Regions from separate parts of the Sphingobium chungangianum genome, predicted to be linked through region 1. Evidence: predicted binding sites of a transcription regulator. Region 1 holds the regulator's gene; each other region holds the start of a gene.

Region 1 (7,646 bases):
ACCTTGGCATCGTAGAAATCATCTTCCGGCGATCCGGCCTCGATATCATTCACCAGCACCTTCGCGCCGTCATGCTCGACATAGGCTTCATCGAGCGTGTCGTCCTCGATCTTGCCGCGAAAGGTGGGGTAGAAAATCTCCTCCTCGATCGTCGTGTGAATCTTCAGCTCGGTGCAGATCTGATGCGCGATTTCCTGCTTCCGGTTTGCGGCCCTCGCCTTTTCAAACTGCTCGAACAGGTCCTCGACCTTGCGGTGATCAGCTTTCAACAGGGCGATCGCATCGGTAAACTCAGCTTTGGCCATTTCCGTCCTCCTCACGAACACATATCGTCAAGAAGCGGCTGACAGGCCTCCGGGTTCCCTGCTATCATTCATAGCCCAGATCCTGACCGTGCGGCTTCGCATGACCACCGGCGCGCAGATAACGGCTGTCTATTTCGTTGATCAACCGCTCGGCATCCTTGCCCCCCGCCATTTTCAGCAGTTCGTCGACCTTCACTTCCAACCGGTCGTCATTCTCCTTGGAGGCTGGCGAACCGACATAGAGGAAATAGGCCAGGCCTACGACTTGCCAGATCAGCTGGAGAAATTCCGACTGCCAATTCTCGAACGTATCCCGGCCCATCTCGATGGCATAGGCCGCCAGTTCAGGCACCTGCCCGTGCGTCTTTGCGTCATCCACATAGGCCCACCAGCCAAACACCCAATGACCCACGATCGACACCAGAAAGAACAGGGCCGTGATCCAACCATAGGCGTAGCGCTTCATACCATCCTCCCTCATGTCGCTCCGGAGGGACAACGCAAAAGCATGTCGCCGGTTCAGCCAGCTGCCAGTGCCGATTCCGATTGGCCCGGCGCGCTTCGCTGTTTATAGCCATGGTCCCATGATCCTCGTCATCGACAATTATGACAGCTTCACCTGGAACCTGGTCCACTACCTCATGGAGTTGGGCGCAGAGGTGGAGGTCGTCCGCAACGATGCCATTTCGGCAGGCCAGGCCCTCTCCAGCGGCGCCAGCGCCTTCCTGCTTTCGCCCGGTCCCTGCACGCCCAATGAGGCGGGCGTCAGCCTTGAACTCGTAGCGGCCGCCGCCGACGCGGGCGCACCACTGCTGGGCGTATGCCTCGGCCACCAGGCGATCGGCCAGCATTTCGGCGGGCAAGTCGTTCGGGGCGGTCTGATGCATGGCAAGACCTCCCCCGTCACCCATGACGGAACGGGGCTTTTCGAGGGCATTCCATCCCCCTTCACAGCGACCCGTTATCATTCGCTCATCGTGGATAACATTCCGCAGAGCCTCATCGTGAATGCGACCAGCGAGGATGGCTCAGTCATGGGCTTCCGCCATCAAAGCCTTCCGATCCACTCGGTCCAGTTCCATCCGGAAAGCATCGCGACCGAATACGGGCATGAGATGCTGGCGAACTTCATGCGGATCGCCGGGATTCCGGTAAAGGAGCGCGCAGCCGCCTGATTTCGGTTTCGCGGCGGAGCGAACGAAGCACAGGGCTTCGCTATGTCATGTGCGAAAGACTTTCCCGCACCCTCCCCTCGACTCCGGCGCGGCGTCGTGATTAAGGCAAAGGCGATGACCCGCCTGCCCGATCCCGCAGCGCCATTGAGCGCAACCGAGGCCGCCGCCGCCTTCGACCTGTTGTTCGACGGCAACCTGCCAGAGGCGGAGATCGCCGCCTTTCTCGTCACCATGGCTCAGCGCGGCGAGTCTGCAACAGAGATCGCCGCCGCCGCCCGCGCCATGCGCGCGCGCATGATCCCCATCGCCGCCCCCGCAGGCGCAATCGACGTCTGCGGCACAGGCGGAGATGGCCACCACACGCTCAACGTCTCGACAGCAGTGAGTCTTGTGGTAGCCGCCGCCGGAGTGCCCGTCGCCAAGCATGGCAACCGCGCCGCTTCATCCAAGGCCGGGGCCGCCGACACGCTCGAAGCGCTCGGCCTCGATCTTGATCGCGTCGCCGATACGGCGGAGGCAACGCTGGCCGATCTCGGCATCTGCTTCCTCTTCGCGCAGAAGCATCACCCCGCGCTCAAACGCTTCGGCCCGATCCGCAAGGCCATCGGCCAGCGCACCATCTTCAACCTGATGGGTCCGCTCGCCAATCCTGCCGGTGTGCGCCGTCAGCTAGTCGGCATCGCCCGCCCCGCCTATGTTCCCATCTATGCCGAGGCGCTGGCGGAACTTGGCGTCGATCGCGCCATGATCGTTTCGGGTGATGAGGGCCTCGACGAACTGTCCCTCGCGGGCGGCAACGACGTCGCCGAAGTCACCGCGCAGGGCATCGTCGCAATGCGCCGCCTCACCCCGGCCGACGCCGGACTGCCTACGCACCCGGTTGAGGCGATACGCGGCGGTGACCCCGCTCATAACGCCGCCGCCCTGCGTGCCCTGCTTCAGGGTGAGCCGGGCGCCTATCGCGACGCCGTGCTGCTTAACGCAGCCGCTGCCCTTCTCGTAGCGGACGCCGTTACCGATCTGCGCGAAGGTGTCGAGGAAGCTGCCGAAACCATCGACCGTGGACTCGCCAACGCGCTGCTCAATTGCTGGATTGCCTATAAATGACGAACAAGCTGATCGAAATCTGCGACACGAAACGCGAGGAAGTGGCCCGCCGCAAGGCAGCGATCACCGTCTCGACGCTCCACGCCCGCGCCGCCGAGCAGACACCCCCGCGCGGCTTCCGCCAGGCACTGGACAGCGCCGCTCGCTCGGGCTTTGGGCTCATCGCGGAGATCAAGAAGGCCAGCCCATCGAAAGGTCTTATCCGCGAGAATTTTGACCCGCCCGCCCATGCTCAGGCCTACGCCGCCGCTGGTGCCGCCTGCCTGTCGGTCTTGACGGACGAACCTTATTTCCAAGGCCATGACGATTATCTCATGGCCGCCCGTTCCGCCTGCGCTTTGCCGGTCCTGCGCAAGGATTTCATGGTCGATCCCTGGCAGGTGCTGGAAAGCCGCTCGCTCGGAGCCGATGCCATCCTCATCATCGCTGCCGCGCTGGACGACAGCCAGATGGCCGAGATAGAAGACGCCGCCCTCGGCCTTGGCATGGATGCACTGATCGAAGTCCATGATGCTCATGAACTGGAACGCGCGCTCAAGCTCCGCTCGCGCCTCATCGGCGTCAACAACCGCGACCTGCGAGACTTCAGCGTTGACTTCGCCCGCACCTATGAACTGGTCGGCCACGCGCCGGAAGGCTGCACCTTCGTCGCCGAAAGCGGCCTTGGCAGCCATGCCGACCTGATCGCCATGTCCGAACATGGCGTCCGCTGCTTCCTGGTGGGCGAAAGCCTGATGCGCCAGCCCGATGTCGAAGCCGCCACCCGCGCGCTGCTGACCGGCGCATGAGCAAGCTCACCCATCTTGATGGGGATGGGTCGGCCCATATGGTCGATGTTTCCGCCAAGGCCGTGACCGCCCGTGAAGCCATCGCAACCGGCCACATCGGCATGAGCGCTGAAGCGGCGGCCGCCATCGCGCAAGGACTGGTGAAGAAAGGCGATGTCCTCGCGGTAGCGCGAGTGGCAGGCATCATGGCGGCAAAGCGGACCTCCGACCTCATCCCCCTCTGTCATCCCATCGCCCTGACCTCGGTGGCTATCGACTTCGATCTGGAAACAGAAGGCGTCACCGTCACGGCTACCGCCAGAAGCGCGGGTCAAACTGGCGTTGAGATGGAGGCACTTACCGCCACCTCTGCGGCGCTGTTGACCATCTATGACATGGCAAAGGCGCTCGATAAGGGCATGATCATCGGCAACGTCCGGTTGCTCGCAAAGTCGGGCGGCAAGTCGGGCGACTGGCGCGTCGCATGAGCCTGCTCCCGGTCGCGGAGGCTCAAGCGCGCCTGCTTGCGCTGGGTAGCCGCTTGCCGGAAGAGGACGCCCCGGTTTTCAACTGTGTAGGCCGATGGCTCGCACGCGACGTCGTCGCCTTGCGCGATCAGCCTTGGGCAGATCTATCGGCGATGGACGGATATGCCATTCGTGCGGCAGAATGGCCTGGCCCCTGGCGCCTAACCGCTGAAAGCACGGCGGGCGGCTCCCTTCCCTCTACTTTGGCTCGGGGGGAATGCTGCCGCATCTTCACTGGCGCACCACTTCCGCCAGGCGCCGATACCGTCCTGATCCAGGAAGATGCCCAGCTGGACGGCCAGCTCGTGCATCCCCTCGGCTCTCCATTACCCACAGGACGAAATGTGCGCCCGGCGGCAAGCGACTTTGGCACAAATCATCTATTGCTGCCTGCCGGTGCTCCACTGGGTCCCGCGCAGATTGCTCTCGCCGTTCTTGGGGGCCACGGAACCCTCCCGGTCGGCGGCCGCCCGCGCATCGCCCTGATCTCTACCGGCAATGAACTCGTTCCCCCGGGAGCGCCCACGCCCTCTGGCCGCTTGCCGTCCTCCAACGCGCCCATGCTTGCGGCCATGCTAGGTCAGGCAGGCGCGGAGGTTATCGACGTCGGCATCGTTTCCGACGATCTGGACGCAATGGTCCGATCGCTCCAAGAAGCCGCCGGGGCCGATATCATCGTCTCGACCGGAGGTGCCTCGGTCGGCGATCACGACTTGGTGAGGCCCGCATTCCAGGCGGCAGGCGGCACTCTGGATTTCTGGAAGATTCGCATGCGACCCGGCAAGCCGCTTATGGCGGGAACGCTGGGCGACGCCCTATTCCTCGGCCTCCCAGGCAATCCCGTATCCGCCTTCGTGACCGCAACGCTGTTCCTGCTGCCGCTCGTCCGGCACATGGCCGGAGCCGCTAGCCCACTCCCGCGTACAATGATCGCGGAACTCGCCGCCCCACTCCCAGCGACAGGAGAGCGCGACGACTATCTTCGCGCCTACCTCACTGGTGCTGGGTTGGTCTCGGTTACCTCGCAGGACAGCGCCGCTACCGCAGCCCTGGCTCAAGCGGACTGCCTGATCCTTCGACCGGCCGATTCACCTCCGGCTGCCGTAGGCGACAAAGTAACCATCGTTCCGCTCTGGCAATGAGAAAGGGGCCGCAAAGCGGCCCCTCCCCATGATTCAACCGAACGTAGATCAGCGCTGCTGCTTGCTGTGATCGCTCTTGTCCTTGCGGCTCTCGCCCATTTGACCCTGGCGATTTTCCTGCTGCTGCTGACGGCCGCCCTGGCTTGAGCGGTCACCACCTTGCTGGCGGCGCTGTTTGTCCTGATCGTTCTGGTTCGCCATCTTACTCTCCTATTCACCCTCTTTGGGAAGGCCGCTACTGAACGGCTGTGACGCAGGTCCGTTCCTTTCGTTACGCTTGGCGCAACCCTGCTTGACTTGCCTCCTTACGTTTCCTATGCGTTCTCCATCCGTTCTATGGAGGATAAGTCGGCATGCTGACGCCCAAGCAACAGGAATTGCTCAGCTTCATTCAAACGCGGCTCGAGGAAGGCGGGGTTTCGCCTTCGTTCGAGGAGATGAAGGAAGCGCTCGATCTTCGATCGAAATCCGGGATTCACCGGTTGATTAATGCGCTGGAAGAACGCGGATTCATCCGCCGCCTGCCAAATCGGGCGCGAGCGCTGGAGGTTTTGAAACTTCCTGAAGCGATGCATCGCGCGCCTAAGGTCGCATCAACACCCAAGCCGCAACTATCGACCAAGCCCCCGATTGCAGCCAACGACGTGATCGACATCCCCCTTCACGGTCGGATTGCCGCAGGCGTCCCGATCGAAGCCATGGAAGGACAGAATATGCTGTCCGTTCCTGCGGCGCTATTGGGTGCCGGAGACCATTATGCTCTTGAGGTTTCGGGCGATTCGATGATCGATGCGGGCATCCTCGACGGTGACTTTGCACTGATCCAGCGCACTGAAGTCGCGCGCGAGGGACAAATCGTGGTCGCACTGATCGAGGATAGCGAGGCGACGCTGAAATATTATCATCGCCAGGGACCTAAGGTCAGGCTCGATCCGGCCAACAATGCTTATGAGCCGCAAATCTACGATTCGCAGCAGGTGCGCATTCAAGGAAAGCTGGCTGGTCTGCTCCGGCGGTACAACTGATCGGATCGGCGGCGCGACGGTAAATAGAAAGGGCGGGCGACCCACGGATGTGCGTCGCCCACTGTTTTCCCGGTTCGCACGGTTCCTCCATCAAGATCGATCGCCAGCCCGCCGGTATGTGCCAACAACCGCCGGTCGGCTTTCAGCCAGCGGGGCCGACACCATGGCGGCAGGCGGCGGTCAGCGATAACGATGTCGGCGCGCGCGCAATCGCGTGCCAGGATGTCCTTGGGTACGACAACCCCGCTTCTCGTCACCAATAGCTGCCATATGCGCCCTCCTCCGGTTAGGGCCACCATGCACAAGTCCATGGAACAACGCGCCTCAGGCAGGTCTGCAAGAGCGCCCAGTGGACCTCCATAGCCTGCACTCTCTGCGATCATATCGCGGACAAAATCTCCGGCCCGTTCGCGCAGAAGAGCCATGTCGCCGTCCTGCCCCCGGACGGCCACATGGCGCCCATCCGCGGTCACCAGAATGTCGGGAGGCGAACTCATCACGATGATGGCCATCCCCAGCGTCACGGGGACCATTCCCGCCCATCGCCAAGCGCTTCGCCACAGCAGGCACCAAAGGCCGCCCAGCACGATAATCCCGAAAATCACGTTGGGCACGGACGGCGCAGTGACGATCGCCCATGGACTTGCCGCCACCCAATGCGCGATCAGCAGCAGCAGATCGAGCGCACGGCTTGTCAACCACCAGGCAGGAGCCCCGAGACCGGCAACATCCAACAGCAGGGCCAACGCCTCCAGCGGCATGACGACAAAGGTCGTCAGGGGAATAGCCACAAGGTTTGCGAAAGCGCCGATCATCCCAGCCTTGTGAAAGTGGAACAACGCGATCGGCGCCAGAACCATTTCCACCGCAAAGCCTGAGAGAAGCAGGACGGCAAGGTGACGCCCCAGTCGCCGAAGTGCTGGTTCCTCACGGGATGCCGCGAACGCCCGAAAGCGGTGATGCTCGCCCAAGGCAACAATGGCGATAACAGCGGCGAAACTCATCTGGAAGCTTGGCCCCGCCAGCGCCTCTGGCCATGCCAACAGAACCACCAGTGCACCGGCGGCTATCAGCCGCAAGGTGATAGCCTCGCGCCCTAGCGCAAGCCCGCCCAGCACCAGCAGTGCCGCGACGCAAGATCGAACTGTCGGCACCTCCGCGCCCGTCGTAGTGTAATAGGAGTAGCAACCCGTTAAGCCCTTTGGGCGTAGGCAGAAAAGATGACCCAACCCGCCACAATTTACGCCCGCTTCTCAAACGCTGAACAAGGCAAGGGCAGCAGCATGGATCGCCAGCTTCGCTTGTGCGAGGAAATGGCGAAGCAGCATGGTTGGGAAACAGACGCCACCCGCATTTTGCGAGATGAAGGCCGCTCCGCTTTCTCAGGTTCTAACCGCAAACAAGGTGGCGCATTTTACGAGTTTGAGCAGCAGGCGGAAGCTGGCTACTTCCAAAATGGCCATGTGCTTATCGTGGAGCATTTGGACCGCATAAGCCGTCAGGGATATGACGAGGTTCTACCGCTGCTCACGATGCTGACGCGCAATGGCGTTACCGTAGCAACGGTGGATGGCAATCGCATTTATCCAGCCTTTGAG
Region 2 (7,646 bases), 620 kb from region 1:
GCCGCCGATCATCTTTTCCTTGAACTTGTCCATGCCCCCCACTTGCCGGAAAGTCGCCATCGACCGCCGCAGCTGGTTAGCCTCCGATGGCGTAAATTCAGCAGCGACGATGGCGAGCTTCATCGCCTGTTCCTGGAACAGGGGGACGCCGTAGGTTTTGCCTAGCAGCAACTTAAGTTCGTCGTAGGACCCATATGCAGGATCGGGCGCGGGAAATTCCACCGCCTCTTCCCCACATCTCCGCCGCAGATAGGGATGCACCATGTCGCCTTCGATCGGCCCAGGCCGCACGATCGCCACTTGCACCGTCAGGTCATAAATGGATCGGGGGCGCAAACGCGGCAGCATGTTGATCTGCGCCCGGCTTTCCACTTGGAACACGCCGATGCTGTCGCCCTTTTCCAGCATGTCATAAACGGCCGGGTCGTCTGATTTAAGGTCAATATTCAGATCATGATCGCCCAGCCTATGGAGCCTCATCAGATCATAAGCCTTGCGGATGCAACTCAACATGCCCAGCGCCAGAATGTCGACCTTCATCAATCCCAGCGCATCAATGTCATCCTTGTCCCATTCGATGAAACTGCGATCCGCCATCGCCGCATGATGAAGCGGCACGGTTTCATCGAGCCGGTTCTGGGTCAGCACGAAACCGCCGACATGCTGCGACAGATGCCGGGGAAAAGGTGCGTCAAGCAATTGATCCACCACTGCCCGCAACCGCACGATCTGCGGATTGTGAAGGTCAAAGCCCGCCTCGGTTATCCGCGCTTCAGGAAAATCGCCCGAATAGCTGCCCCATACCGTACTCGACAGGCGCGCCACCACATCTTCGCTAAGCCCCAATACCTTGGCCGCCTCCCTTACAGCGCTGCGTGATCGGTAATGGATAACGGTCGCGGCGATCCCGGCACGATGGCGGCCATAGCGATCGTAGATATATTGCATCACCTCTTCGCGCCGCTCATGCTCGAAATCGACGTCGATATCCGGTGGCTCGTCCCGCTCTTCCGACACGAAGCGGGAAAAGAGCAGTTCATGCCGTTCCGGATCGACCGAAGTGACTCCCAGCAAAAAACAGACCATGGAATTGGCTGCCGATCCACGCCCTTGGCATAATATGCCCTTCATTCTGGCAAAGGCGACGATGTCGTAAACCGTCAAGAAATAATAAGCATAATTGCGCTCGCGAATAAGCTCGAACTCGTCATCCAGCAACTTGCGCACCTTGGCCGGAATATGCGGGCCATAGCGCGCATGGGCGGCCGATACGGTCAGTTCCTCCAGCCATTGCTGCGCCGTCCAACCTTCGGGCACAGGCTCATGGGGGTATTCATAGGATAGCTGATCCAGCCTGAAACGCACTTTGCCAAGCAAGCGCATGCTTTCGGCCAGAGCTTCAGGGCAGTCGCGAAACAACCGCGCCATCTCCTCGGGCGCATGCATGTGCCGCTCGGCATTGGCCTCCAGCAAACGTCCAGCCTTGCCGATCGTCACGCCTTCGCGGATGCAGCTTAGCACATCCTGCAAGGGCCGCTCGTCAGGCTTGGCATACAGCACGTCCATGGTCGCGATCAGCGGCACGCCGGTGCGTGCGCTAAGCCACTTGAAGCCCGCGATCCGGCGCGCGTCCCGGCCATCCCGGCATAGCGCCGCACCCAGCCAGATCCGGCCTGGCGCCAATCGGGCCAGCCGCCGAAGATAGGATTTAAGATCGGCAGGACGCGGCGGCGGCACCAGGCTCAAATGCCCTTGCCGGATCGCCTCCTTGGAGGGCCTGTCGTCATACTCATACTCCACCGGCTTTCGATGGGCCGCCTGCTTTGTGGCGGTGGAGGACGGCAGGACGATCAACAGCAGATCATCGAGATAGGCGGTCAGATCCTCATAGGTGAGGATGCAGTTGCCCTTCATCGATCGCAAATTACCCACCGTCAGCAGCTTGGTCAGTTCCCCCCAGCCACGCCGGGTCGAGGGATATGCGACGATGTCCGGAGTGCCATCGGAAAAGACCAGTCGTGCGCCGACAACAAGTTTGAGGTCGGTTTGGCACGATTGCTCCTCTTCCTCAGTCAGTTCCAGCGGCTGCCCAGCCTCCTTCTTTGCTTCCAGCAAGCGGGTCCGCGCCTTTTCGGGGGCGCGCTTGAGCGCAGACCATGCCCGCACCACGCCCGCGACCGTGTTGCGGTCGGCGATTCCCAGTCCTTTTAGGCCGAGGTCGATCGCCTGCCCCACCATGTCCGAGGCATGGGACGCGCCTCGCAGGAAGGAAAAGTTGGTGGCGGCCACCAACTCTGCAAAAGCGGACCCAGCCCTGCGCGGCGGAGGAGGTCGTGCTTCCTTTATCCGCGCGCTTTCCCGCACCGCTTCCACCGCATCCAATTCCCGCCGATCCATCGACTTGGGCTTGGACGGATCAGGCCCCTTGCCGCGCTTCATGCGAACAGGCCGTGGATGTACCAGCCGGGATGCCGCGCCTCCGTGCCGTAAAGGCCATGGCGGAAAATCCAGTAGCGGCGGCCGCGCGCATCCTCGATCCGGTAATAGTCGCGCGTCATGCCTGTGCTTTCGCCCGCCAGCGCACCGTCCTTCGCCTTCCACCATTCGGGCGCGATGCGCTCCGGCCCTTCATAGCGGGTCACTTCATGCGCGCTGCGTCGCCAGCGGAAATGATGGGGCGGGCCGTCTGGCACCTCCGCCACCACCTCGATCGGCTGGGGTGGGTCGAACAGATGAATGGGGCGCATCGGCGGGTCGCCGGGTTCTCCCTGGCGCGGCCAACTGGACGGGGTGCGGCTTTCGATCGCAGGCAGCGCAAGCTGCGCCTGCTCGGGAATATGGCTGTCCCGCGGCTCCAGACGCTGGATGCGGTTGCGGCCAGCGCGGACGGACAACCGGTCGACCAGTGCAGCCACCGCCTCCTCGCGCTTTGCCTCGCCCCCTTCCAGCGCCAGTTGGGTCGCGGCCATCGGTTCGGTCCGCGGCACGGTAAGGCGCAACATGTCGAAGCCAAATCCAGGGTCCAGCGGATCGGACAGGCTGTCGATCCGCTCCTGCACCAACCGCATGATCGCGGGCGCATCGCGCACCGGCAGGCCGGTTTCCACCCGCAGCGGAAAGGCGAGGCCATCGGTGCGGAAGAACAACAGCTCGAACCGCCGCCCGCCCTCGCCCCGCTCGGTCAGCCGCTCGCCCGCTTCGGCCGCCATCTCCTCAACCCGTTGCAGCGCATAGGCGGTGCTGCCTACAGGCTCGGCGAAACGGCGCTCGATCCGCAGGACAGGGCGCGGGCGGCGGGGGCTAAGCGGCCGATGCCCCAGACCCAGCAGGCGATGGAGCGCATCCACCGCCTCCTCGCCAAAGCGCGCGGCCAGTGCCGCGGCTGGACGGGCGGCAAGATCGCCGATGGTGCGCAGCCCCGCGCGCCGCAACGCCACCCCGCTCTCCTGCTCCAGCTCCAGCGCCTCGACCGGCAGGCGACGCAAAGCAGCCTCCTCATCAGGCGCTGGCCCTGCGGAAAAACGGCACAGCGCATGCGCGCCTTCCGGCGTGCCCGCTATCGCATGGCGCACCTCCATGCCGTGCCGATCGAACCGGTCCACCGTTTCGCGCGCCAGGGCTTCCTCCCCGCCCCACAGATGTGCACAGCCGGTGATGTCCAGCATCAGCCCATGCGGCGGATCGATCGCAGCCGCAGGCGTATAGCGCGCGCACCCATCGCACAGCCGCTCCAGCCAATCCTGATCAGCATGATGATCCGCTTCGAAGCTGACAAGATCGGGCTCTTGCGCCCGTGCATCGGCCAGCGTCATGCCCGCGTTCAGGCCCAGAGCCAGTGCATCGGCATCCGGTGTCACAAGACGCATGGCCCCGCGCACAGCCTCCACGATGACGACCGGCCCGGCACCGGCCTGCGCTTGCCACAGGTCAGGCCGCGCGATGCGCAGCCGATCGACCGGCAGGAAGGGGAACCACAGCGCCAGGTAGCGCCGCCCCCTCAGCGCGTCCTCCGCTTGCCCATCCATGCTCATGGCGTTCATCGCACTCTTTTCCAAAATCTCCCCGCTCGGCATTCCACACCATCCGCCATGTCATGCCGTCTGCCCCCGAACGGCGGCGCAACAGGTGGAGTGAAAAGGCGCTCATGCCCGGCGCATTGCCCGGCAACGGCACGGATGGCGCAGCCTCCACCCGCCACCGTGTCTCCGCCGCGCTCGGAACCGGATCGCCGCCGATCCGCAGCACGAAGGCGGTAACCCCCGACGTCTCCGCCGCCAGCGCCAGGCGGCGGCTTGCCGTCAGGTCCAGCAGCGGCGCGCGCCCGCGCAGTTCGATGACCAGCGCGCCCAGCGCCGGGCATCGCAACGCATCGACCGCCGCGCGCAGCAGCAGCGCCTCATCCTTCATCACGCCGATCAGCAAATGGGCTGGATCTATTCCAAGCGCGGAGAGCCCCGGGCCATAAGGTTGTCCCGCCGTTCCATCTGGAAGGCGCAACCAGAACAGAGGAGCCTCACGCGCCGCAAGATGGGCAAGGATCAGGGAAAGACCGGCAGTGGCGCCCTCATCTTCAGCATTTCCGAACAATTCATGCACCCGACCTCTGGCAAGGCCACCCTGCAATGCCTGATCAAAAGCCGCATGCCCGGTCGTGATACGCGCATCTGCTTTGACGGCCGGAATCCCTTCCAGTGATGCAATGTGCCGCCTGAGGGCTGCAAGCCTGTTCACCGAATCCACCATAGAATGTTCTCTATATGTTCTTTTCGACGATAGCGCATCCCCTGTCAATCAACTTGGCTGCCATCAGAAAAAAGGGAGGATGGTTTCAGCTTCTTACACACATTGGCCATCATCCGGAAAAGTTTCACACCCGGCTTTCTGCCAAGCTAATCTGTGTTGATGGACACGCCCCACATCGCTTCGCTGGCTCATGCGCCCTTCATTCTGGCGCGCCGTATCGCTTCGGCTCGCAGCCTGCGTCTGGTTTCCAGCGCTGCGACCGCGCTCCTTGCCTCCTATCCGAAGTCGGGCAGGACCTGGCTCAGGTTTATCCTGGCGCAATATTTCCTCGCGTCGCGTGCATATCCGCCCATTACGACCCAGAGCATGTTCACCTTTGCTCCCAATTTCGACTTGGATCCGGTGCGCGGCATACCGGCCTTTGTCCGCAGGTCGGAGGAGGCCTCTTTCCCCCTCATCCCTTCCACCCATCTGCGCTTCAAACCAACCCTGCCCGGCCGCCTTCCCATCATATTCCTGATCCGGGATCCGCGGGCCGTACTCATTTCCGACTATCACCATGTGACTCGGCACAAGATGTCGTTTCAAGGCAGCGTTGATGATTTTCTCATGGATGAGAATAGGGGCCTGCCGCACTATATTAAATATATGAATAGCTGGGCCAATGGCCTCGAACGGCATGATCATCACATCATATATTATGAGGATCTACTGCTTCAAACGGAGGCAGAAGTCGAAAAGATGCTCAATTTCCTGGATGAGCCCGTCAATAGCCGTGCTCTTGGATATGCGGTGGAAAACTCATCCTTCGAAAAACTCAAGGCATTGGAACTCGCCCAGGGCATTCCCGGCCATGAATATGACCGATCGGATTCAGATGCTCTGCGGATGAGAAAGGGACAATCCGACAGCTTCCGTCAGGAACTGACGATCGAGCAACAAAAATTCATCGAGGATAGCTGCAAGTCTCAGTTGAACCGCCGGATGTTGGTCAAGCTGGATCGATACGGCTTTTCGGACCCGCCTTCGTCATCCACTGTGAGACCGATCGAGATATCGCAATCCGCAGCGCCCGAAAGGCAGGTGCATGATCCTGCAACCAAGCGCCGCCTCCCCTCTCTTGGCGTACAGCTCTTGAGCGAAGCGATGGTCATGATCGGCCTCGCCGCCATGCTCATCGCCCCGAGCATTCTGGCGATAGAAGTAGGCGAATGGCTTTTCCGGCGAGAATGGGATGGTCATTCCCTTGAAGACGGCCTCGCCTTGTTCGGGATCGACCGGGTGGGGCCTGTGGAAACACCCACCGAACAAATACTCGACGTCTTTCTGGCGCTGCCATTGACCATCGCCTTGTTCATGAACGGCCTCCTCATATTCCTGGCTGCCGTACATTTTGGAGACTGGGGTCTTCAGGGCGTACGGCTCAAGAAAAAGCTCGCCGTCGAGCAGAGCAAAAGACGCCAGCGGAGCCACGCCAAAAATCCGCCCTCCGACCTCAAACCGGCAGGAATGATAAGCCCCAGCCGCTGATCAATGTTCATCTGGCCCTGTTGAGCAAGCCTCGCCCAGTCGCGCTTTATAACGGTAAAAGGCCCGCCCCGCGAAAATGCGCGGGCGGGCCTTTTCAGTGCGTGAAACGTAAGGCGGGCAGAGCCGCGCGGCTGTCCTGCGGCTGATCCGGCCGCAGGCATTAGCCGTGCTTATTCGCCATCATCCTCCGCTTCGGGTCCGGTCATCATTCCTTCGGCAACCTCTTCGGTCTTGCCCCGGATCACCTTTTCCAAGCGCTCCGCCATTTCGGGATTTTCCTTGAGGAAGGTCTTGGCATTCTCACGACCCTGGCCAATGCGGACGGAGTCGTAGGAGAACCAGGCGCCCGACTTTTCGACCACGCCAGCTTTGACGCCCAGATCGAGTATCTCGCCGATCTTCGAAATCCCCTCGCCATACATGATGTCGAATTCCACCTGCTTGAACGGCGGCGCCACCTTGTTCTTCACCACCTTCACGCGGGTCGCGTTGCCGACGATATCGTCGCGATCCTTGATCTGGCCAGTACGGCGGATGTCGAGGCGAACCGACGCATAGAATTTGAGCGCGTTGCCGCCCGTCGTCGTTTCCGGATTGCCGTACATGACGCCGATCTTCATGCGGACCTGGTTGATGAAGATCACCAGACACTTGGAACGCGAGATCGAGCCGGTCAGCTTGCGCAGCGCCTGGCTCATCAGGCGCGCCTGCAGGCCGACATGGCTATCGCCCATCTCACCTTCGATTTCCGCACGGGGCACCAGCGCCGCGACGGAGTCGATCACCAGCACGTCGATGGCGTTCGACCGCACCAGCGTATCGACGATTTCCAGAGCCTGTTCACCGGTATCGGGCTGGGACACGATCAGCTCGTCAATATCGACGCCCAGCTTCTTGGCATAAGCGGGGTCGAGTGCATGCTCAGCATCGACGAAAGCCGCAACGCCGCCGGTCTTCTGCGCCTCTGCAATGGCATGCAGCGCCAGCGTGGTCTTGCCGGAGCTTTCAGGGCCATAGATTTCGATGATGCGGCCGCGGGGCAGGCCGCCAATACCCAGCGCGATGTCGAGCCCCAGCGATCCCGTCGAGATCGCCTCGATCTCGATCTTCTCGCGGCTGCCCAGCTTCATGGCCGAACCTTTACCGAAGGCGCGGTCAATCTGGGAAAGGGCCGCTTCCAATGCTTTCTGTCTGTCCATTGTCCCTGTCTTCTTGGAATCGATGAGTGAGAGCATTGCTGTCATCGGCCTATCCCCTGTCAAGCGGAAGCGCCGATTAAGTGGCGCCTTGGCCACCATGTATCCGCTTTGTTCTCAAAGAACAAGAGGCGAACGGAAATTTCCTATTTAAGCGGAAAGAACCTTCGTCAGCGC
Region 3 (7,646 bases), 210 kb from region 1:
GGTGCCCATGCTCTTGCCCTCCGACTTCAAGTCGATCAGCAGAACATGCGCCCAACATGGTTACTGTAAGCTTAAGCGCCGGTTCTGCCGACAACTACAGGGAATCACTTTTCCTTGTGCGTCGCAACATGTAATTTTTGTGAAAGCGATAAAAGGAGGCAGCAAAGCCCCCTTACCAAATAGCATCGGGTCCTTAAGCAACGGCAAGCCGCAAACCCTCCCTCTGCGCCTTCTGCGTTCTCCGCGCGAAAATATATCACGCGCAACGGCAGCGATACGGAAGCACAATCAGAAGGCGAAGCGAGCGCCCCAGACTTAACCTCTATCCAGCTCCCAAGCCTCGCCTCAAGGACAAAGCTGACGCCTGACCTCCGCGCCTCCGCGCCTCCGCGCCTCCGCGTGAACCAAAATAGGGCGCGGCCACCAGCCACGCCCCAAAACGCAAAACCTTAAGCAACATCCCGTTGAGAACCCGCGAAACCACGCCACCCCCGGCATCCTACGCAATGCCCAAGTGCCGACGCATCCTCCTCACTCGTCCGCCTGAACCGGCAACGGCTCGCCCCGCAACTCGCGTGCAAGGTCGGGCCAATGCGACCGCCCCGCCGCACTCGCCGCCGCCTTCTGCAACCCCCGATATTGGGCAAGCACGCTAAGCCCCAAATCCGTCAGCACCGCGCCCTCGCTGGACGTCGCCACCAGCGGCGCGGACCAGCATCGGTTCATCACGTCCACCAGCATCCAGCAGCGCCGATAGCTCATCTTCAGCTTCCGCCCAGCCGCCGAAATCGACCCCTCGCTGGCGATCGCATCCAGCAGGTCGGCCTTGCCCGGCCCCATGGCGATCTCGTCACCACAATAAAGCTGTATCTTGATCTTCAGTGCAGGGCCGCTCATCCGCCCATTATGGCATGGGCAGCCCGCCCCGCCAATCGCTGCGTCAGGCTCGCCGTTCCAACACCGCGCCAATCATGCTGCGCCACACAGTAACGTCGCCCGCCTGCGCCATCTGCTCATCGGGCTCCCGCAGCGTGTGGAGGATCGCATAGGCATCATCCAGATAGTTTTGCCAGCTCGCATCCACCGCGCCCGCCGCATGGGGATCATCGCCCTCGCCATTCAGGCTCAGCTGGCGTCCGGCCAGCACCCGGGCAATGCGTTCGATCGCGGGAGTAGCGGAAGTCGGCATCAATAAGGCTCCTCTCACCTTGCAGCGTCATGCGCTTGGCGAACCGCCCGGCCACCGCCGATCCGGTTCGCCTCGCCCATGGATCATATCACCAATATCGCCGCCGTCTATCGCCCCGCCTTCTCATCCTCATCTTCTTCTTCGTGGAATCCCGACGAAGGAACCGGGTCGCCATGGTCGCCCGGCTTGGTGGCCGACGGCGGATCGGACGCATCCATACTGTCCATCAACCCTTCCTCCAGCTGCTCCTCGGGGGTGACGGCATGGTCCTGCGCATCCGTGGGACGCTCATCATGCGCTTCTTCACGGCTGTTGGGACGAATATCGGTCTTGTCGCTCATCTTGTTCTCCTCAGCGCACGAACGTCGCGCGCCACGCAGGATCAACGGCCAGTCCCGATGGCCGGTTCCCAGAGCATCCTCCAGCGCTCAATGTCCCCCCTCCCGCAAGCGTTCAAACGAGGCACGTGACTCGTTTGAAGGGTTAGGGGGTGGGCCAGCGCAACGCCAGCGATGAAGAGCCGATCACTCCTCCCCCTCAAACGCAAAGCCTCAATTCCCCGCGCCAGGCACCTTATCCTTGCCCACCTCGGCAAAGCGGCTCGCATCCTTGCCCTGCGCCTTGGCGATCGCGATGGCGACCGGTTCACGGACATGATCCACCGCCGCGATCTGACAGGACCGCAAATCCTGCATGGTCCGGCCGGGGCAAACCTTCACCGCAGCGCGCCGGATACGGGCATTCAATTCCTGCTGACCCGACTTCTTCGACAGGTCCAGATCGTCATAGCGCACATCGATCGTACGGCCGTTGGATTCAAACGGAATGACGCTCGCCTGCGCCGCCGCACTCATCAACACGGTGGCAGACAGTGCCGCCAGCATGGCACCGCCGGTGCGATTGATAAAAAATGTCATGATGGTCCCCCTTCGATTGAACTGCTTGGGACTCGTCGCTCTTCAGGCGACCTGGTCCGCGATAAAGCCGCGAAGGCTGGGACCCGTCAGTCCTTCCGGCAGGGCGCAGATTTAAACAGGCCAGCGGCCTCTGTCGATCCCAAAAAGCCTTGTTGTCGTAGCGTAAAACACCACTCGTCGAAAATGGCCGAACAAGAAAACGCCCCCGGCGCAAGGGACGGCCGGGGGCGTATCCGGGATGCTGTCGGGCTATCCGGGATCTCTCATATCTACAGAAGTCGAGACGCCACCGCCGCAGCTTTCCCGTCGCGGCCCTTATACACCTGATCGGTTAATATCGCTCTACCTTTCGGTGACCCGCCGCCTGCTCGCGCTGGAAAGCATGGGCCGCTTGCGAGCCGCCGCCTGCTATCCCATATCCGCGCCCATAGCCCGGCAACGGCCTTGCTCCCAAAGAACAAATCTGGAACAACACGCCCCATGAGTCTGACCACAATTTCCGTACGCGGCGCGCGTGAGCACAACCTCAAGGGCGTGGACGTCGATCTACCCCGCGACAGCCTGATCGTCATCACCGGCCTGTCGGGGTCGGGCAAATCTTCCCTAGCCTTCGACACCATCTATGCTGAGGGTCAGCGCCGCTATGTGGAGAGCCTCTCCGCCTACGCCCGCCAGTTCCTTGAGATGATGCAGAAACCGGACGTCGAACATATTGACGGCCTTTCTCCCGCCATCTCGATCGAACAGAAGACGACCAGCCGCAACCCCCGCTCCACGGTCGCGACCGTCACCGAAATCTACGACTATATGCGCCTCCTCTGGGCGCGCGTCGGCATCCCCTATTCCCCCGCGACCGGCGAGCCGATCAGCGCCCAGACCGTCAGCCAGATGGTCGACCGCGTGATGCAATTGCCGGAGGGCACCCGCTTCTACCTCCTCGCCCCCGTCGTCCGCGGCCGCAAGGGCGAGTATAAGAAAGAACTGCTGGAATGGCAGAAGGCAGGCTACACCCGCGTCCGCATCGACGGCGAAATGTACCTGATCGAAGACGCCCCCGCCCTCGACAAGAAATACAAGCATGACATCGAAGTCGTCGTGGACCGCCTCGCCGTGGGCGCCGACATGTCCACCCGCCTCGCCGACAGCTTCGAACAAGCCCTGAAACTCGCCGACGGCCTTGCCTATGTGGATTTGGCGGACGGCACCCTAGACTCCCTCTCCCCTTCAGGGGTTGGTCAGAGTCACGTGCCTCTGACCAAGGCCGGGGAGAGGGGAGCAACCCCCGGAAAAATGAAAAACGCCGGCATCCCCGACAACCGCATAGTCTTCAGCGAAAATTTCGCCTGCCCCGTCAGCGGCTTCACCATCCCCGAGATCGAACCCCGCCTCTTCTCCTTCAACGCCCCGCAAGGCGCCTGCCCCGCCTGCGACGGCCTCGGAGAACGCCAGGAATTCGACCCCGAACTAGTCGTCCCCAACGAACATCTCACCCTCAAAAAGGGCGCCATAGTCCCCTGGGCCAAATCCAACCCGCCCAGCCCCTATTACATGCAAGTCCTCGGCTCTCTCGCGAAGGAGTTCGGCTTCAACCTGGAAACCCCGTGGCAAGACCTCCCCCCAGAGGTCAAAATCATCATCCTCCACGGCACCGCAGGCAAGCCGGTCACGCTAAAGTTCGTAGACGGCAAAAAATCTTACGAGGTCAAAAAACCCTTCGAAGGCGTCATCGGCAACCTCAACCGCCGCCTCCTCCAGACCGACTCCGCCTGGATGCGCGAGGAACTGAGCAAATACCAAACCGCCATGCCGTGCGAGACCTGCCACGGCGCCCGCCTCAAACCCGAAGCGCGCGCCGTCAAGATCGCGGGCGAGGACATCTCCATGTCCACCCGCCGCTCGGTGGTGGACGCGCTCGGCTTCTTCTCCACCCTCCCCGCGCACCTCACCGACCAGCAGAACCAGATCGCCAAAGCCATCCTCAAGGAAATTGTCGAGCGCCTCGGCTTCCTCAACAATGTCGGCCTCGACTATCTGAACCTCGACCGCACCAGCGGCACCCTGTCGGGCGGCGAGTCCCAGCGCATCCGCCTCGCCAGCCAGATCGGCAGCGGCCTCTCAGGCGTCCTCTACGTCCTCGACGAACCCAGCATCGGCCTGCACCAGCGCGACAATGACCGCCTGCTCGTCACCTTGAAGCGCCTGCGCGACCTCGGCAACACCGTCATCGTCGTGGAGCATGACGAGGACGCGATCCGCATGGCCGACTATATCGTCGACATGGGGCCGGGCGCGGGCGTCCACGGCGGCACCATCGTCGCGCAGGGCACCCTCAACGAACTGCTAGCCCACCGCGACAGCCTGACCGCGGATTACCTCAACGGCACCCGCCGCATCGAAGTCCCCACAAAGCGCCGCAAGGGCAATGGCAAGAAGCTCACCGTCCACAACGCCCGCGCCAACAATCTGCAAAACGTCACCGCGTCGATCCCGCTCGGCACCTTCACCTGCATCACCGGCGTCTCCGGATCGGGCAAGTCCAGCTTCACCATCGACACCCTCTACGCCGCGTCCGCCCGCACCCTGAACGGCGCGCGCATCGTCGCTGGCCCCCACGACAAGGTCACCGGCCTTGAACATTGCGACAAGGTGATCGACATCGACCAGTCGCCCATCGGCCGCACCCCCCGATCCAACCCGGCCACCTATACCGGGGCCTTCACCAACATCCGCGACTGGTTCGCCGGGCTCCCCGAAGCACAGGCGCGCGGCTACAAGCCCGGCCGCTTCAGCTTCAACGTCAAGGGCGGCCGCTGCGAAGCCTGCACCGGCGACGGCCTGCTCAAGATCGAGATGCACTTCCTCCCCGACGTCTATGTCACCTGCGACGTCTGCCACGGCGCCCGCTACAATCGCGAGACGCTGGAGGTGAAGTTCAAGGGGCACAGCATCGCCGACGTGCTCGACATGACCGTCGAGGACGCGGTGGAATTCTTCAAGGCCGTCCCCCCATCCGCGACAAGATGGCCATGCTCGCCGAAGTCGGCCTCGGCTACATAAAGGTCGGCCAGCAAGCCACAACCCTCTCCGGCGGCGAAGCCCAGCGCGTCAAGCTCGCCAAGGAACTCTCCCGCAGAGCCACCGGCCAGACCCTCTACATATTGGACGAGCCCACCACCGGCCTCCACTTCGAAGACGTCCGCAAACTCCTCGAAGTCCTCCACGCCCTGGTCGAACAGGGCAACAGCGTGGTCGTGATCGAGCATAACCTCGACGTCATCAAGACCGCCGACTGGATCATCGACATGGGACCAGAGGGCGGCGTCAAGGGCGGCGAAGTCGTCGCCGAAGGCACGCCGGAAAAGGTAGCGAAGAACGCCCGGAGCTTCACCGGGCGCTATCTTGCGCCGTTGTTGGGGATGGAGGCTGTGGCGGCGGAGTGATTGCCCAACGGGCAAAAAAAGGAGGGCTGAAAACAGCCCTCCTTTATTGTACCTTATGACGCTATTTAACCACCAGTGTTCATGAGGTCTCTCCTCAATGGATCTCAATCCAAACCTCTTTACTCTTTAAAGCGGATTTGGTTGCTAAAATCCTACATGTCAACCCTTATCCTAGGTGCTCGTATATGACCACCTCCCCCGCAGCCACCATAGCTAGGTGAACCCATGGAATAAGCCGCTCAAAATTTTCTCGTGTAGGAAGAATAATTTTCCCCGCTTGAGCCTCCCCTCCATGAGCTAGCCCATGGCGAATTTGCCGAAGCGCCCGAGCAATCGATTGCATGCCCTTGGCACCCAACGAATCGATGGATTTAGTATTCGCTACAATCGGTTTAATTTCAAGGCCTCCATCGAATTTCACGTCTGATGTAAATGCTTCTGAGTTGAACTCTATTTCTGCCCAAATCTTCTCAGGACTCACAAGATCCTCGAACATCTTTATATATCGATCGATTTCGCTAGTGTTATCCTCTCTCACGATAGAAGCCACATCGTCCAAGGTTTTATCGATCAACGCGAGAGCAGACGGCGAATGCAATATTTTTAAAAGCGCATGCCTCTGCTTACTCTGAAGATATAGACTGCTAACGTATTCCAGAATTCTATAATATAATAAAAATTTAGTTGTTATATCGTGATCGTATGCGGCTAACCAAAGAGATAATAGGTTGGCATTTAACTCACGAGAAACAATTTTATTTGGAAATTCGCCATTTATATATCTCACTTTAGTAGGCAGTTTAGCACCACGCGCCTCATGCAGAACAATATGAGGGGATTTATTATCAAAATACCGTAGATAGAAATTTACATGCTTAATGATGTCCACCCAGCCATCCTGATCCTCCTCCAGATTCTCTATGTAAAAGGAGGTCGGCAGTCCAAACCGTGATGATGCGCCATTGCCTCCTGCTTTTGAATATTGAGAAAATGATTGCAGGTTTCTAAATGCTGTCTCGGACACTTGAAGATAGGCAGCGTGGGACGCGATCTTCTTCAAAGAATCAGAAGATTCTGAGAAATGACATTTATATATATTTTCTTTGAAACAAAATTCAAAGTATCTTCCTATTATTTCATCAGAATATGAAGGAAGTTTATAAGCGGTCCAAACAACCTCAAGTTTATTTTCATTTTTATGATACAGAGCAGATAGAGCAGGTGGTAAATATATATTTTTTAATATCGAAAATATATCTCTGTTCAACTTTCCATCTTTGTAAATTATGAAAGCGACTGATTTGTCATTCCATGGGTTTGACAGAAAGATGGTATTTTGATCTTTTACTACCTTGATCTCCATCTGTTCATTTAGATGCGGCAACTTTCCTAATAATTCAGCCGCCTTTTTTTCGGCAGCATCTATAGAAATGGATCGAGTACTCACCCCTTTGTCCCCCAACTTTTATGCCTCGAAAAGTGCTATATAACCTTGCTTTAGAACAGTAAATTGAAGCTGCCTACGTACTCAGAGGAACTTGTCGAGGACTCAAAAGACAAAACTCTGCGAAGCCTTAGCGATAATTAACTGCACACCCACCACCGTTCCCATTTTGTTCTGTCCTACAACCACCAACCTGTTATACCGTCCCGGCAAACCCTCCCATAAAAAGGAGCTTTGCCCATGTCCTACCACTTCTCCGCTCTCCCCACCCCCGCGCAGCAAAGCCGCGCCGACGGCTGGAGCCCCGCGCGGCAGCGGCACTTCCTTGAAACCCTCGCCGCCACCGGCGTCATCACCACGGCCTGCGACGCCGTCCACATCTCGCCCCGCGCCGCCTATGCCTTGCGCATCCGCCGCGACGGCGCGGCCTTTCGCCTTGGCTGGGACGCCGCCATCCTCATCGCCCGCGCGCGCCTCGCCGACGATCTGCTCGCCCGTGCGCTGAACGGTCATGAGGAAGTGATCCGCAGGCAAGCCGACGCAGGCGAAATCACCCGCCACCGCCACGACAACCGCCTCGCCATGTCGATGCTCTCCCGCCTCGACCGCATGGCCGACAACCCGCCGGAGGGCTCCGACGCCGCCCTCGCCCGCGT

Evidence for each region. Region 1 encodes LexA, which represses DNA repair genes until DNA is damaged. Its sites were predicted from a motif close to GTTCCNCNCTTGTTCT; they were not measured.
Region 2: the regulator LexA is predicted to act here: its motif matches at 4,749-4,764, upstream of ACWNC0_RS08200 (ImuA family protein).
Region 3: the regulator LexA is predicted to act here: its motif matches at 2,561-2,576, upstream of uvrA (excinuclease ABC subunit UvrA).

What each region holds. Positions count from the first base shown of each region.
Region 1 covers NZ_CDRNIV010000006.1:885,011-892,656, reverse strand. Annotated here, with positions in the region: gene ACWNC0_RS11450 (hemerythrin domain-containing protein) at 1-305, opposite strand, end outside; gene ACWNC0_RS11445 (DUF6766 family protein) at 370-771, opposite strand; gene ACWNC0_RS11440 (anthranilate synthase component II) at 890-1,480, shown strand; gene trpD (anthranilate phosphoribosyltransferase) at 1,595-2,587, shown strand; gene trpC (indole-3-glycerol phosphate synthase TrpC) at 2,584-3,375, shown strand; gene moaC (cyclic pyranopterin monophosphate synthase MoaC) at 3,372-3,842, shown strand; gene ACWNC0_RS11420 (molybdopterin molybdotransferase MoeA) at 3,839-5,023, shown strand; gene ACWNC0_RS11415 (hypothetical protein) at 5,072-5,224, opposite strand; gene lexA (transcriptional repressor LexA) at 5,377-6,048, shown strand; gene ACWNC0_RS11405 (ComEC/Rec2 family competence protein) at 6,009-7,277, opposite strand; gene ACWNC0_RS11400 (recombinase family protein) at 7,269-7,646, shown strand, end outside.
Region 2 covers NZ_CDRNIV010000006.1:261,750-269,395, reverse strand. Annotated here, with positions in the region: gene ACWNC0_RS08210 (error-prone DNA polymerase) at 1-2,439, opposite strand, end outside; gene ACWNC0_RS08205 (Y-family DNA polymerase) at 2,436-4,031, opposite strand; gene ACWNC0_RS08200 (ImuA family protein) at 3,928-4,743, opposite strand; gene ACWNC0_RS08195 (sulfotransferase domain-containing protein) at 4,903-6,273, shown strand; gene recA (recombinase RecA) at 6,444-7,517, opposite strand; gene ACWNC0_RS08185 (response regulator) at 7,620-7,646, opposite strand, start outside.
Region 3 covers NZ_CDRNIV010000006.1:674,424-682,069, reverse strand. Annotated here, with positions in the region: gene ACWNC0_RS10375 (hypothetical protein) at 1-9, opposite strand, end outside; gene ACWNC0_RS10370 (winged helix-turn-helix domain-containing protein) at 532-897, opposite strand; gene ACWNC0_RS10365 (hypothetical protein) at 941-1,189, opposite strand; gene ACWNC0_RS10360 (hypothetical protein) at 1,297-1,530, opposite strand; gene ACWNC0_RS10355 (UrcA family protein) at 1,741-2,106, opposite strand; gene uvrA (excinuclease ABC subunit UvrA) at 2,587-5,163, shown strand; gene ACWNC0_RS10345 (ATP-binding cassette domain-containing protein) at 5,127-5,546, shown strand; gene ACWNC0_RS10340 (hypothetical protein) at 5,713-6,993, opposite strand; gene ACWNC0_RS10335 (hypothetical protein) at 7,231-7,646, shown strand, end outside.